3 regions of the Pseudomonas sp. NCHU5216 genome follow, and region 2 is predicted to be linked to each of the others. Evidence: predicted binding sites of a transcription regulator. Region 2 holds the regulator's gene; each other region holds the start of a gene.
What was found. The regulator sigma-54, encoded in region 2, starts transcription at its own class of promoters, with help from an activator protein. The targets are predictions, from matches to a motif close to ANTGGCATNNANNTTGCTNT.

Region 1 (4,691 bases), on a different contig from region 2:
GGCGAAGGGGTCGAACTCACCGCTGTTGACCTCGCCGGCCTGCAGGCAGAGCACGGTCATGTCGTCCAGTGGCGGCAGTTGCGCCGGGTCGATACGGCCCTGCTCATCGACAGGCGCCCGCAGCAGGCGGTTGATGCCGAAGCCCAGGATGCGCAACGCCTTCAGCACCGTGATATGCACGCTGGCGGAGACCACCACACGCACCTCCGGCGCGCCCATCAGACCGTCGCCGTCGAAGTCCCAGCCCTTGCGCGCGAGCAGGGCGCGGCGGGCGGCGCTGAGGCAGGCGAGGGTGCAGGCGGTGGCGCTGGTGCCGAAGCCGATGGCGCTTGCAGCGGGCAGGCGGAGGCTCTCCAGCACCCAGCGGGCGGCGGCCTTCTCGATGCGGTCGGCGGCGGGCGAGTTGTCGAAGGAGGAGGCGCATTGATCCCAGGCCAGCACCAGGCGCTCGGCCGCAGCGGCGGCCGGCAGCGTGGCGCCGATGACGAAGCCGAAGTAGCGTGCTGCATTGCTTGCCACCGTCGCCGGTGAGCCAATCTCATCGAGCTGGCGCAACACCTGTGTGGCGTCGTTGCCCTGGGTCGGCAGCGGCTGGTCGAAAGCGCCCAGGGCGGCAATCGCCTCGGAGTCGGGAAACACCCGGCGTGTGGCGATGCTTTCCAGATAGGCCAGGGCGCGGCGGTCAGCTTCGGCCAGCAGTTCGTGTTCGCTCATGTGGGAGTCCTCGGCTAGGGGCTATCTACCCTAGCCGAGGCTCGCGGAGAGGGGCATACACAGGCGCCGGCGAAGACGTCCATAACAGTTGCCTGAGTGATACAGTCCGTACCGGTACAGTGAACTGTTCTGGCGGTACAGTCGCTCAGCCTCCCAGCATGTCGTGCATGGCGATGATCTGTTCGGCCACCTGGATCAGCTTCTGCTGGCGGCTCATGGCCTGGCGGCGCATCAGGGTGTAGGCCTCTTCCTCGTTGCAACTCTTCATCTTCATCAGCAGGCCCTTGGCCAGTTCGATGCGCTTGCGTTCGGCCAGTTGCGCTTCGCGCGCCTGCAACTGGGCACGCAGGGCCTGGTCGCTCTCGAAACGGGCCATGGCCACGTCGAGGATCGGCTGCAGACGCTGGGCGTGAATGCCCTCGACTATGTAGGCGCTGACACCGCTCTGGATCGCCTGACGCATCACGCCGGGGTCGTGCTCGTCGGTGAACATGACGATGGGCCGGGGCTGGTCACGGCTGACCAGTACCACCTGTTCCATCACGTCCCGCCCCGGGGACTCGGTGTCGATGAGAATGACATCGGGGCGCACGGCTTCCACCCGCGCCGGCAGGTCGATGGTCAGGCCGGACTCGTCGATCACCTCGAAGCCGGCTTCGGTCAGGGCGCTCTTGAGGCGGCCGACCTTTTTCGGTGTGTCGTTGATCAGCAGGATACGCAGCATGGCAGCTCTCCCGCTGATCAGGCGCTGAGCGCTGGCGCGTCGGCCAGGGCATGCAGGGCGAAGCTGCGGGCGTAACCGGCCGGATCGCTGCCGTCCCAGTAGGGGCCGCCCTGCAGGGCGCAACCGCGCATGGGCTCGGGGCAGGCGATGCCCAGTGCCTCCGCCGCCTGGCGATAGATCTGCAGTTGCTGAACCGCCTGGGCCACTCCCAGGTAATCCGGGTCGTCACGCAGCAGGCCCCAGCGACGGAACTGGGTCATGAACCACATGGCATCCGACAGATAGGGCAGGTTGACCGCGCCGTCGGCGTGGAAACGCAGGCGATGGGCGTCCTGCCAGGCATTGCCGAGGCCGTCCTGATACTGGCCGAGAAAGCGCGGCAGGATCGCCGACAGCGGCGCGTCGACATAGGCGCTGCTGCTCAGCAGTTGCGCCGTGCCGCGGCGGTTTTCCTCGTTTTCGTCGATGAAGCGACTGGCCTCCAGCACGGCGCTGATCAGGGCCCGTGCAGTGTTGGGGTTCTCTTCGACGAAGCTGCGCGTGCAACCCAGCACCTTTTCCGGATGGTCCGGCCAGATCGCCTGGGTGGTGGTGAGCATGCAGCCGAGATTGTCTTCCACGGCCTTGGCCGTCCACGGCTCACCGACGCAGAAACCGTCGATACGCCTGGCCTTGAGGTGCTCGACCATCTGCGGCGGCGGCACCACGACGCTGCGCACGTCGCGCAGCGGGTGGATGCCCTGGCTGGCCAGCCAGTAGTACAGCCACATGGCATGGGTGCCGGTGGGAAAGGTCTGGGCGAAGGTGAGTTTTGCTTCATGCTGGTGCACGTACTCGCGCAGTGCCTCACTGCTGGTCACGCCCGCCTGTTGCAGCCCATGCGAGAGGTTGATGCTCTGGCCGTTCTGGTTCAGCCCCATGAGTACCGCCATGTCGGTGACCGGCGCGCCGCCCAGGCCCAGTTGCACGCCATAGATCAGGCCGTAGAGGCTGTGGGCGGCATCCAGCTCGCCGCTGACCAGGCGATCACGCAGGGCAGACCAGGATGCCTGGCGTTGCAGGCGCAGGCTCAGGCCATGCTTTTCGGCAAAGCCCTGAGTCGCGGCGACGATCACCGAGGCGGAATCGCTCAAGGCCATGAAACCGATATTCAGGGCGCTCTTTTCCGGTGCATCGCTGCCATGGCTCCAGACCAGGGCGTCATTGCGCGGGGTGTCATGTTCACTCATGGGGCATCGTTCCTGCTCGACATCCGGGGTGGCCTGAAAGGCCAGGCCATAAAAAAGCGTCGTCCTGCCAGCCTGTCACGGCCGACGGGTACGACGCCATTGTCGAATGCGTCTTTCCGCCATTGGAGGACGCTTTTGCCCTGTGGCGAAGCAAAGCATGTGCCAGTGCTTGGGATGGATCTCGGAGGTGAAACGAAGGGGACAAGCCTGTGTTGGCCCGTATTGCTGTGTTGGGTGTCTGCGATGTGTGGGGAAACCCATGTGTCGAGACCTCACCGTCCACGGTCATCACGACCAGGGACGGTGAAGATTTCAAAGGCCCGTTACCCAACGGGCCCTGAGCAGACCGTGTGAAAACGTAGCGAGCGCAGGTCAGGCAAGGCAAAAAACGGCGAAAAAGCGCAGTTTACGAGTTGTAAATGAGCATTTTGAGCTGTTTTTTAACGCAGCATGAGCAAGCGTAGTAGTTTTCACACAGTCTGTGAGGCTATACCACTTGGCTGAACGAGCAAGCGGCTGCCAGAGTGCTACTCGGTCGCTTCGCGTGTCTTGCTCGCACCCTTGCCCTTGGGCGCGAAGCGCGCCGCCAGGCCCATGCTGAAGGTGACCAGGCGCTGGTACAGCGCCGGCATGCTGCGCTGCATCCAGTCCAGGGCATGGGCGTCGCCGCCGATGAGGATGCGCCGCTTGTTGGCCAATACGCCATTGACGATGACCTTGGCCGCCTGTTCCGGCGTGGTGCGCAGCAACTGGTCGTTGAACTGCTGGCGCGCCTTTTCCACGTCCTGTCCGGTGACCTTGGCCAGGCTGTCGTTCATCCGCGCGGTCTTGGCGATGTTGGTGCGGATGCCACCAGGGTGCACGCAACTGGCCGATACGCCGCAGCGGGCCATGTCCAGCTCCTGACGCAGCGATTCGGTGAAGCCGCGCACGGCGAACTTGCTGGCGTTGTAGCCGCTCATGCCCGGCTGCGAGAACAGCCCGAAGACGCTGGAAACGTTGATAACGTGGCCCTGGCCGCTAGCCTTGAGGTGTGGCAGGAAGGCCTTGGTGCCGTTGACCACGCCCCAGAAATTGATGCCCATGATCCACTCGTAGTCGGCGTAGTCGTTGCCTTCCACGGTGCCACCCTGGGCCACGCCGGCGTTGTTGAAGATGGCGTTGACCCGGCCGAACTCGCTGACCACCTGTTCGGCCCAGGCTTCGACGGCGGTACGGTCGGCGACATCGACCCGCGTTTCACTGACGGTGACGCCAAGCTTGCGGGCCTGTTCGACGGTTTCGCGCAGGCCTTCGACGTTCACGTCCGACAGGGCCAAGTGGCAACCCTGGCGCGCCAGGTGATAGGCCAGGGCTCGGCCGATGCCGGAGCCAGCACCGGTGATGGCGGCAACCTTGTTCTCGAAGGATTTCATGCGCTGGCCTCCTGGGCTTCCTGGGTGCGAAGGGCGTTGCTCTGGGCCGGATGTGCGGCATTCTTGCGGCTGAAGTGGTAGGCCGGTGCATCGAAGTGACGGGTAAGCATGCGGAAGCGCCAGGTGAAGCCCGGCCATACCGTGCAGTTGCGTCCACTGACCGGGTGCAGGTACCAGCTCATGCAGCCGCCGGCATTCCACACGGTATTGCGGGCCGCGCCCTGGATCTTGCGGTTGAAGGCATCCTGCACCGCGCGCTTGGGTTCCAGGCTCTGCAACTGGCCTTCTTCGAGCTGGCGCAGGGCGCCGAGCACGTAGTGGATCTGCGACTCGATCATGTACACCATCGAGTTGTGGCCCAAGCCGGTGTTCGGCCCCATGAGGAAGAACAGGTTGGGGAAGCCGGCGGTCATGGTGCCCTTGTAGGCTTCCGGGCCTTCCGGCCAGGTGTCGAGCAGGTCGACGCCACCGCGGCCAAACACCGTGCCGCGCGGCAGCGGGTCGCTGGGGGTGAAGCCGGTGCCGAAGATGATGGCATCCACCTCGCGCTCCTGGCCGTCGGCGGTGCGCACGCCATGGGGCAGGATTTCGGCGATGCCGTCGGTGATC
Region 2 (4,691 bases):
GTAGGAGCGAGCTCTGCTCGCGAAGCTTTTGGCGTTACCTGCGTTCGCGAGCAGAGCTCGCTCCTACAGTTCGTAGGGGGCCGCTGTGCGCACCGCTTGTACTTCGGATGCAGCGGCTTGGTGCGCACGGCGCACCCTACGGCGTCGCGTATACCGGGCGCTCCGTGCACGTTGGCAACAAATGGGATGTCTTGAGGCTTGAGGCTTGAGGCTTGCAGCTTGTAGCTGCTTTATTCGCCCTCGTCGAAATAGTTGTCGATCAGTGCGATCAGCGCCTGCATGGCCGCTTCGTCCTGCTCGCCTTCGGTGTGCAGGTGCACCGGGGTGCCCTTGCCGGCCGCCAACATCATCACCGCCATGATGCTCTTGCCGTCCACCAGGCTGTCGCTGCTGCGGCCGATGCGCACCTGGCAGGGGTACTGGCTGGCGACGCCGACGAATTTGGCGGCAGCGCGGGCGTGCAGGCCGAGTTTGTTGATGATGGTGACTTCGCGGGTTGGCATCGCGGCAGGGATTCCTTAGCTGAGGTCGCGGTGGCGAACCTGGACGTTCTTCAGCGAATGCTTGAGGGCTTCGCTCAGGCGTGTGGCCAGGTACACCGAACGATGGTGCCCGCCCGTGCAGCCGATGGCGATGGTCACGTAGGCGCGGTTGCTGGCGGCGAAGCGCGGCAACCACTTCTCCAGGTAAGTGAGAATGTCCTGATACATCTCTTCGACCTCCGGTTGTGCCGCCAGATACTCGACGACCGGCTGATCGAGGCCGGAAAAATCGCGCAGCTCCGGCTTCCAGTAGGGGTTGGGCAGGCAGCGGGCATCGAATACCAGGTCGGCATCGACCGGCATGCCACGCTTGAAACCGAAGGATTCGACGAGAAAGGCCGTACCGCTCTGCGTCTGCCCGAGCAGGCGCAGTTTGAGGGTGTCGCGCAACTGGTAGAGATTCAGGCGCGTGGTGTCGATCTTCAGGTCGGCCAGGTCGATGATTGGCGCCAGCAACTGGCTTTCGTAGGCGATGGCTTCGGCCAGCGAGCGATTGTCGTTGGTCAGCGGGTGGCGCCGACGAGTTTCCGAGAAGCGCTTGAGCAGGGTGTCGTCTTCGGCGTCGAGGTAGAGCACCTCGCAGCGAATGCCGTGCTTGTGTACTTCTTCTAGCAGTTCGGGAAAGCGCCGTAGCTGGCTGAGCAGGTTGCGTGCGTCGATGGAGACCGCGACCTGCGGCAGCATCAGGTCACTATGCGGCAGGAAACGTTCGGCCAGATCCGGCAGCAGGCTGGCCGGCAGGTTGTCGATGCAGTAGAAACCGTTGTCTTCGAGTACATCGAGGGCAGTGCTCTTGCCGGAGCCGGAGCGACCGCTGACGATGATCAGGCGCATGGTTATTGACCGTTCTGGATGTCCACGACCACCTGGTAGAGCGCTTCGCTGGTCGGTGCCTGGCGCAGGCGTTCGCGCACGTCCTGGCGGTCGAGCATGCTGGCGATCTGGCGCAGGAGTTCGAGGTGGGCGTCGGTGGCGGCTTCCGGTACCAGCAGGACGAACAGCAGATCGACCGGCGCGCCGTCGATGGCGTCGAAGTCGACCGCCGTGTCCAGGCGCAACAGGGCGCTGATCGGTGCGCTGCAGCCGGCCAGGCGACAGTGGGGGATGGCGATGCCGTTGCCGAAGCCGGTGGAGCCGAGCTTCTCGCGGGCGATGAGGCTTTCGTAGATGTCCTGATTGTCCAGCTCGTCGAGGTCGCGGGCGACCAGGCTGGCAATCTGTTCGAGCACGCGCTTCTTGCTGCCGCCCGGCACGTTCACCAGGGAACGGCCGGGGGTCAGGATATTTTCAAGTCGGATCATGGAAGGGAAATGTCAGCGGGCTGTGGCGCCTTGCAGGCGATCGAGCTGCTTTTCCTTGTGCTTGATGAGTTGACGGTCGAGTTTGTCTGCCAGCAGGTCGATGGCGGCGTACATGTCGTTATGTTCGGCGTTGGCGACGACCTCACCGCCAGCAACGTGAAGGGTGGCTTCGATCTTCTGCTTGAGCTTTTCGACCTCCATGGTCACCTGAACGTTGGTGATCTTGTCGAAGTGGCGTTCCAGTCGGCCGAGTTTCTCGCCGATGTAGTCACGCAGGGCGTCGGTCACATCCAGCTGATGTCCACTGATGTTGACTTGCATACCGCTTTCTCCTTGTTGCCTTGTGTAAGAGATGGGCCTGACTTGAGGCCCACCACCGGAACACTGTGGCCCGCTCGCCATGGGCGAACAGTCGATCTTGCTTACATCAGTCGCTTGCGTTCGCTGGAGGGGGCGATACCGAGGGATTCGCGGTACTTGGCCACCGTGCGACGGGCGACTTGGATGCCTTGTGCCTCCAGTAAACCAGCGATCTTGCTGTCGCTCAACGGCTTTTTCGCGTTTTCCGCGGCCACCAGTTTCTTGATGATGGCGCGGATCGCCGTCGACGAGCATTCGCCGCCTTCGGAGGTGCTGACGTGGCTGGAGAAGAAGTATTTCAGCTCGTAAATGCCACGCGGGGTATGCATGAATTTCTGCGTGGTTACGCGCGAGATGGTCGACTCGTGCATGCCCACCGCCTCGGCGATGTCGTGCAGCACCAGGGGCTTCATGGCCTCGTCGCCATAGTCGAGAAAGCCGCGTTGGTGCTCGACGATCTGCGTGGCCACCTTCATCAGGGTCTCGTTGCGGCTCTGCAGGCTCTTGATGAACCAGCGCGCCTCCTGCAACTGGTTGCGCATGAAGGTGTTGTCGGCGCTGGAGTCGGCGCGTTTGACGAAGCCGGCGTACTGCGCGTTGACGCGCAGGCGCGGCATGGCTTCCTGGTTCAGTTCCACCAGCCAGCGGCCGTTGTGCTTGCGCACGATGACGTCCGGCACCACGTATTCCGGCTCGCTGGATTCGATCTGCGAACCGGGGCGCGGGTTGAGGCGCTGGATCAGTTCGATGACCTGCTTGAGCTCGTCTTCCTTGAGCTTGGTGCGGCGCATGAGCTGGGCGTAATCGCGGCTGCCGAGCAGTTCCAGGTGCTCGCTGACCAGGCGTTGGGTATCGCTCAGCCAGGGCGTGCTGGCGGGGAGCTGGCGCAGTTGCAACAGCAGGCACTCGCGCAGGTCGCGGGCGCCGATGCCGGCCGGCTCGAACTGCTGGATGCGGTGCAGTACCACTGCGACTTCATCCAGTTCGATATCCAGTTCGGGGTCGAAGGACTCGGTCACTTCCTCGAGGGTTTCTTCGAGGTAGCCATCGTTGTTGATGCAGTCGATCAGGGTGGCGGCGATCAGTCGATCCTTGTCCGACATCGGCGCCAGGTTCAGTTGCCAGAGCAGATGGCTGTGCAGGCTCTCGCCGCTGGAGGTACGGGTGGTGAAGTCCCACTCGTCATCGTCGTTGCTCGGCAGGCTGCTGGCGCTGGTCTGGTAGATGTCTTCCCAGGCGGTATCGACCGGCAGCTCGTTGGGGATGCGCTCGTTCCACTCGCCATCTTCGAGGTTGTCCACGCTCGGTGTGGTTTCCTGGAAGCTGTCTTCCTTGGCTTGAGCGGGTGCGGCGCTTTCCGCACCGTCGGCCATCGGGTCGCTGTTGTCGAAGTCGTCGCCGTCTTCCTGGCGCTCGAGCATGGGGTTGGATTCCAGCGCCTCCTGAATTTCCTGCTGCAGATCCAGGGTAGACAGTTGGAGGAGGCGGATGGCCTGTTGCAGCTGCGGGGTCATCGTCAGCTGCTGGCCCATCTTGAGGACTAGCGATGGTTTCATTGCAGACCTTAATTTACCGGCGAGTTACGCCTTCCACATCAGGGCGCCGAAGCGCCGCCAGGAAGCAAATTATATGCCTGAAAATCTCGTCCTTGCCTAGGGGCTGTCCTATTTCCGTCATCTAAATATGGATGTTTTACAGACGGAACTCGTGGCCCAGATAAACCTCTTTCACCGTCTGGTTGGCGAGGATGGTCTCGGCGTCGCCTTCGGCAATCAGTTGGCCATCGTTGACGATGTAGGCCGTTTCGCAGATGTCCAGGGTCTCGCGTACGTTGTGATCGGTGATGAGAATGCCGATACCCTTGGTCTTGAGGTGATGGATGATCTGTTTGATGTCCCCCACCGAGATCGGGTCGACACCGGCGAAGGGTTCGTCGAGCAGGATGAACTTGGGGTTGGTGGCCAGGGCGCGGGCGATTTCCACGCGACGCCGTTCACCACCGGACAGGCTCATGCCCAGGTTGCCCGAGATGTGGTGGATGTGGAATTCCTGCAGCAGGTTCTCCAGCTCCGCCTGGCGCCCGGCGCGGTCGAGATCCTTGCGCGTTTCGAGGATGGCCATGATGTTGTCGGCCACCGACAGCTTGCGGAAGATCGAGGCTTCCTGCGGCAGGTAGCCGATACCAGCGCGGGCACGACCATGCATGGGCTGGTGGCTGACGTCGAGGTCGTCGATCAGCACACGTCCCTGGTCGGCCTGCACCAGGCCGACGATCATGTAGAAGCAGGTGGTCTTGCCGGCACCGTTGGGGCCGAGCAGGCCGACGATCTGGCCGCTCTCGATGTTCAGGCTGACGTCGCGTACGACCTGGCGGCCCTTGTAGCTCTTGGCCAGGTGTTGGGCTTTGAGAATGGCCATTACTGCTGTTGATCCGCGGGTTTGTTCTTGGGTTGGATGACCATGTCGATGCGCGGACGCGGCACGCTGA
Region 3 (4,691 bases), on a different contig from region 2:
GGATCAGGTGGCGGCGCAGCTACGGCAGGAAGTCGAGCGCTTCCACTGATTCCGTCAGCTCTGGCTGGGCCGGTACTGCAACGCCTCGGCCAGATGCTGGCGGGCAATGGATTCGGCGCCTTCCAGGTCGGCCAGGGTGCGCGCCACCTTGAGCACACGATGGGCGGCGCGTAGCGACAGCCCCAGGCGTTCGCAGGCGTTTTCCAGCCACTGGCGGTCGATGTCCGGCAGATGGCAGTGCTGGCGCAGGCCGGGCAGGTCGAGAAAGGCATTGGCCACGCCCTGGCGCTGCAACTGGCGCTGGCGCGCAGCGGCCACCTTGGCGGCGGCCTGTGCGGTGGTTTCGCCCTCCTCGCTGCTGACCTGCAGTGCCGTGCTTTCGCGGGCCACGGTCAGATGCAGGTCGATGCGATCGAGCAGCGGCCCGGACAGCTTGGCGCGGTAGCGCTGGATCTGGTCCGGGGTGCAGCGGCAGCGGTTGCTGGGGTCGCCCAGATAGCCGCAAGGGCAGGGGTTCATCGCCGCGACGAGCTGGAAGCGTGCGGGAAACCTGACCCGGTCACGGGCGCGGGCAATGACGATATGGCCGCTTTCCAGTGGTTCGCGCAGCACCTCCAGCACCTTGCGGTCGAACTCCGGTAGCTCGTCGAGAAACAGAATGCCCTGGTGCGCCAGGGTGATCTCGCCGGGTTGCGGGCGACTGCCGCCACCGACCAGCGCCGGCCCCGAAGCACTATGATGGGGCGTGCGGAACGGGCGCTGCGGCCAGTGCTGCAGGGGCGCATGGCTGGCCACCGAATGAATTGCCGCCACCTGCAATGCTTCGTCTTCTTCCAATGGCGGTAGCAGGCCCGGCAGGCGGCTGGCCAGCAAGGTCTTGCCGGTGCCCGGCGGGCCACTGAGCAGGAGGTTGTGCGAACCGGCCGCGGCCACCAGCAGGGCGCGCTTGGCGGCCAACTGGCCTTGCACTTCGGCCAGATCGGGGTAGGGCCGGCTCTGCCTGAGCAGGCCCTTGGCCTGATACGGCGCTAGCGGTTGGCTGCCGTTGAGGTGGCCGGCCACCTGCAGCAGATGGTCGACGGCGATCACCTGCAGCCCCGAAGCCAGGCTGGCTTCCTCGGCATTGGCCTGGGGCACCAGCAGGGTGCGCCCGGCCGCGCGAGCCGCCAGAGCGGCGGGCAGCACGCCCTGCACCGGGCGGATGGCGCCGGAAAGCGCCAGCTCACCCAGACATTCGTATTCATCCAGCGTGTCAGCGGGGATCTGGCTGCTGGCGGCGAGTATGCCCAGGGCGATGGCCAGGTCGAAACGGCCACCGTCCTTGGGCAGGTCGGCCGGCGCCAGATTGAGGGTAATGCGGCGGTTGGGGAAGTCGAAAGCGGCGTTGAGGATGGCGCTGCGCACCCGATCCTTGCTTTCCTTCACCGCCGTTTCCGGCAGGCCCACCAGAGTCAGGGCCGGCAGGCCGTTGGCCAGATGGGCTTCGATGGTGACGGCCGGTGCTTCGACACCGACCTGGGCACGGCTGTGGACGATGGCCAGGGACATGATCGCTCCTTGATCAGCATGCCCCGCCGTATCAGTCGGCGGGTGGGTTCAGCTTGGCTTCCAGCTCGACGACCTTGGCTTCCAGCGCCTCCAGGCGGGCGCGGGTACGGGCCAGGACGACCATCTGGCTGTCGAATTCCTCACGGCTGACCAGATCCAGCTTGGCGAAGCCGCTTTGCAGCAGGGCCTTGAACTGGGCTTCCAACTCGGCGCGTGGCAGCGGGCTTTCGCCGCTGAACAGGCGTGAGGCGTGGCTACTGAGGGTGTCGAGCAGGGCTTTGGGCGGCAGCATGGTTGTGTTCCAGATCCAGTTGCGCGGCAGTGTAGCACGCATGCTTTTTCTGGCTTGCCGTGATGCTTTGCACGATTTTCGGGCGATGGGGCGGTCTTGCCTGCCTTATTTTGGTGCGGTCGCTATGGGGATGCCCCTGGCCAGTATCCCGTCCTCTGGGCTAACTGCCTGAAAAAAAGGGCCTTTCAGCGAGCTGGCAAGCTTTCTGCTTAACCCCTCATGACGCATGCACCGATGCAGTTCCGGGGCGTCAGGCGAAGCGCAGGAGTGCCTCGTCGGAAGCGGTTGGTGGGTATCGGCCAGGCCAGGTTGGGCGGTCGGTGCATTACAAAAGCCGGACACTGCGCTTAGACTTGCGACGGGCCGAAAATTCCTGGGGCAAGTCCACCTTACACGGGAGAGAGTTTCATGAAGCTAGTCACTGCCATCATCAAGCCGTTCAAGCTGGACGACGTGCGCGAGTCCTTGTCGGAAATCGGCGTGCAGGGCATCACCGTTACCGAAGTCAAAGGCTTTGGCCGTCAGAAGGGCCATACCGAGCTGTACCGCGGTGCCGAATACGTCGTCGATTTCCTGCCCAAGGTGAAGATCGACGTGGCTATCGCCGACGATCAGCTCGATCGCGTGATCGAGGCCATCACCAAGGCGGCCAACACCGGCAAGATCGGTGACGGCAAGATCTTCGTGGTCAATCTGGAGCAGGCGATTCGTATCCGTACCGGCGAAACCGATACCGACGCGATCTAAGCCCAGCCGTCGGCCCACCCCCAGAATCGTCCCAGGAGTTAAATCATGACTCTGCGAAAAATCGCAGGGCTTGGAGCCCTTTTGTCCCTGTTTTCCCCGGGCCTGGCCATGGCCGCGGAAACGACGCTGAATTCCGGTGACACGGCTTGGATGCTCACCGCCACTGCGTTGGTTCTGTTCATGACCATCCCGGGCCTGGCCCTGTTCTACGCCGGCATGGTGCGCTCGAAGAACGTGCTGTCGGTGATGATGCAATGCTTTGCCATCACCGGTCTGATCAGCATTCTCTGGGTGGTCTACGGCTACAGCCTGGCTTTCGATACCACAGGCATGGAGAAGGGCGTCACCAACCTCCATTCCTTCATCGGCGGCCTGGACAAGGCATTCCTCAGCGGCCTGACCGTCGACAGCCTGGTCAGCGCCTTCCCGGAAAGCGTGTTCATCACCTTCCAGATGACCTTCGCCATCATCACCCCGGCGCTGATCGTCGGTGCCTTCGCCGAGCGCATGAAGTTCTCCGCGATGCTGGTGTTCATGGGCGTCTGGTTCACCCTGGTGTATGCCCCGATCTGCCACATGGTCTGGTCCGGTGACGGCGCCTTCCTGTGGGACGAAGGCGTGCTGGACTTCGCCGGTGGCACCGTAGTGCACATCAACGCCGGTATTGCCGGCCTGGTGGCCTGCTTGGTGCTGGGCAAGCGCAAGGGCTTCCCGACCACGCCGATGGCACCGCACAACCTGGGTTACACCCTGGTCGGCGCAGCGATGCTGTGGGTTGGCTGGTTCGGCTTCAACGCCGGCTCTGCGGTGGCCGCCAACGGCACCGCCGGCATGGCCATGCTGGTGACTCAGATCGCCACCGCCGCTGCAGCGCTGGGCTGGATGTTCGCCGAGTGGCTGACCCACGGTAAGCCGAGTGCTCTGGGCATCGCTTCCGGCGTGGTGGCCGGTCTGGTCGCCATCACCCCGGCAGCCGGCACCGCAGGCCCCATGGGTGCCCTGGCCATCGGCCTGGCTGCAGGCGTGATCTGCTTCCTCTGCGCCACCAGCCTCAAGCGCAAGCTGGGCTACGACGACTCGCTGGACGCCTTCGGCGTGCACGGCGTCGGCGGTATCGTCGGCGCCATCCTCACCGGCGTGTTCGCTGCGCCTGCGCTGGGTGGCTTCGGCACCGTCGAAGACATCGGCGCCCAGGTCTGGACCCAGTTCGTCGGCGTGCTGGTCACCGTGGTCTACACCGCCATCGTCACCTTCGTCATCCTCAAGGTGATCGATGTGGTGATGGGGCTGCGCGTCAGCGAAGAGGACGAGAACGTCGGCCTCGACCTGGCCCAGCACAACGAGCGTGGTTACATCCTGTAAGAACCAGGTGGCCTGACGGAGTCCGACAGGCCTACACATGGAGCGCGCCCGGCGCCAACCCGGGCGTCTTCTACCGAAGAGCGCACCAATAAGCGCACCGGCAAGAGGTGAACAATGGACAACACAGCATTGACTGCATTGCAGTATGGCTTCGATACCTTCTACTTTCTGATCTGTGGCGCACTGGTGATGTGGATGGCGGCTGGCTTCGCCATGCTCGAATCCGGCCTGGTACGCGCCAAGAACACCACCGAGATCCTGACCAAGAACATCGCCCTCTATGCGGTGGCCAGCGTCATGTATCTGGTGATCGGCTACCACATCATGTACTCCAGCCCGGAAGGCGGCATCTTCCCCAGCCTGGGCTTTTTGATCGGTGACGAGAACAGCGTCGAAGCCGTTCTGGCCGGTGGCGATGACGCCCCCTACTACTCGGCGCGTTCGGACTTCTTCTTCCAGGTGGTGTTCGCCGCGACCTGCATGTCGATCGTCTCCGGTGCCGTCGCCGAACGCATGAAGCTGTGGGCCTTCCTGGCTTTCGCGGTGGTCATGACCGGCTTCATCTACCCGGTGCAGGGCTTCTGGAAATGGGGTTCGGGCTTCCTCAACGAAGCCGGCTTCCTCGACTTCGCCGGCTCCGGCGTGGTGCACATGGCGGGCGCCGCCGCCGCTCTGGCTGGCGTGCTGCTGCTGGGTGCGCGTAAAGGCAAGTACGGCGCCAATGGCCAGGTCAACGCCATTC

Region 1: the regulator sigma-54 is predicted to act here: its motif matches at 2,815-2,834, upstream of ACSVIK_RS04125 (CmpA/NrtA family ABC transporter substrate-binding protein).
Region 3: the regulator sigma-54 is predicted to act here: its motif matches at 2,033-2,052, upstream of glnK (P-II family nitrogen regulator).

What each region holds. Positions count from the first base shown of each region.
Region 1 covers NZ_JBQLIX010000003.1:212,583-217,273, reverse strand. Annotated here, with positions in the region: gene ACSVIK_RS04135 (pyridoxal phosphate-dependent decarboxylase family protein) at 1-714, opposite strand, end outside; gene ACSVIK_RS04130 (ANTAR domain-containing response regulator) at 860-1,438, opposite strand; gene ACSVIK_RS04125 (CmpA/NrtA family ABC transporter substrate-binding protein) at 1,456-2,667, opposite strand; gene ACSVIK_RS04120 (SDR family NAD(P)-dependent oxidoreductase) at 3,195-4,082, opposite strand; gene ACSVIK_RS04115 (flavin-containing monooxygenase) at 4,079-4,691, opposite strand, start outside.
Region 2 covers NZ_JBQLIX010000034.1:18,690-23,380, reverse strand. Annotated here, with positions in the region: gene ACSVIK_RS20055 (HPr family phosphocarrier protein) at 231-503, opposite strand; gene rapZ (RNase adapter RapZ) at 519-1,376, opposite strand; gene ptsN (PTS IIA-like nitrogen regulatory protein PtsN) at 1,379-1,843, opposite strand; gene hpf (ribosome hibernation-promoting factor, HPF/YfiA family) at 1,856-2,164, opposite strand; gene ACSVIK_RS20035 (RNA polymerase factor sigma-54) at 2,266-3,759, opposite strand; gene lptB (LPS export ABC transporter ATP-binding protein) at 3,896-4,621, opposite strand; gene lptA (lipopolysaccharide transport periplasmic protein LptA) at 4,621-4,691, opposite strand, start outside.
Region 3 covers NZ_JBQLIX010000068.1:1,868-6,558, reverse strand. Annotated here, with positions in the region: gene ACSVIK_RS25430 (methyl-accepting chemotaxis protein) at 1-49, shown strand, start outside; gene ACSVIK_RS25425 (YifB family Mg chelatase-like AAA ATPase) at 55-1,548, opposite strand; gene ACSVIK_RS25420 (accessory factor UbiK family protein) at 1,580-1,840, opposite strand; gene glnK (P-II family nitrogen regulator) at 2,249-2,587, shown strand; gene ACSVIK_RS25410 (ammonium transporter) at 2,633-3,949, shown strand; gene ACSVIK_RS25405 (ammonium transporter) at 4,064-4,691, shown strand, end outside.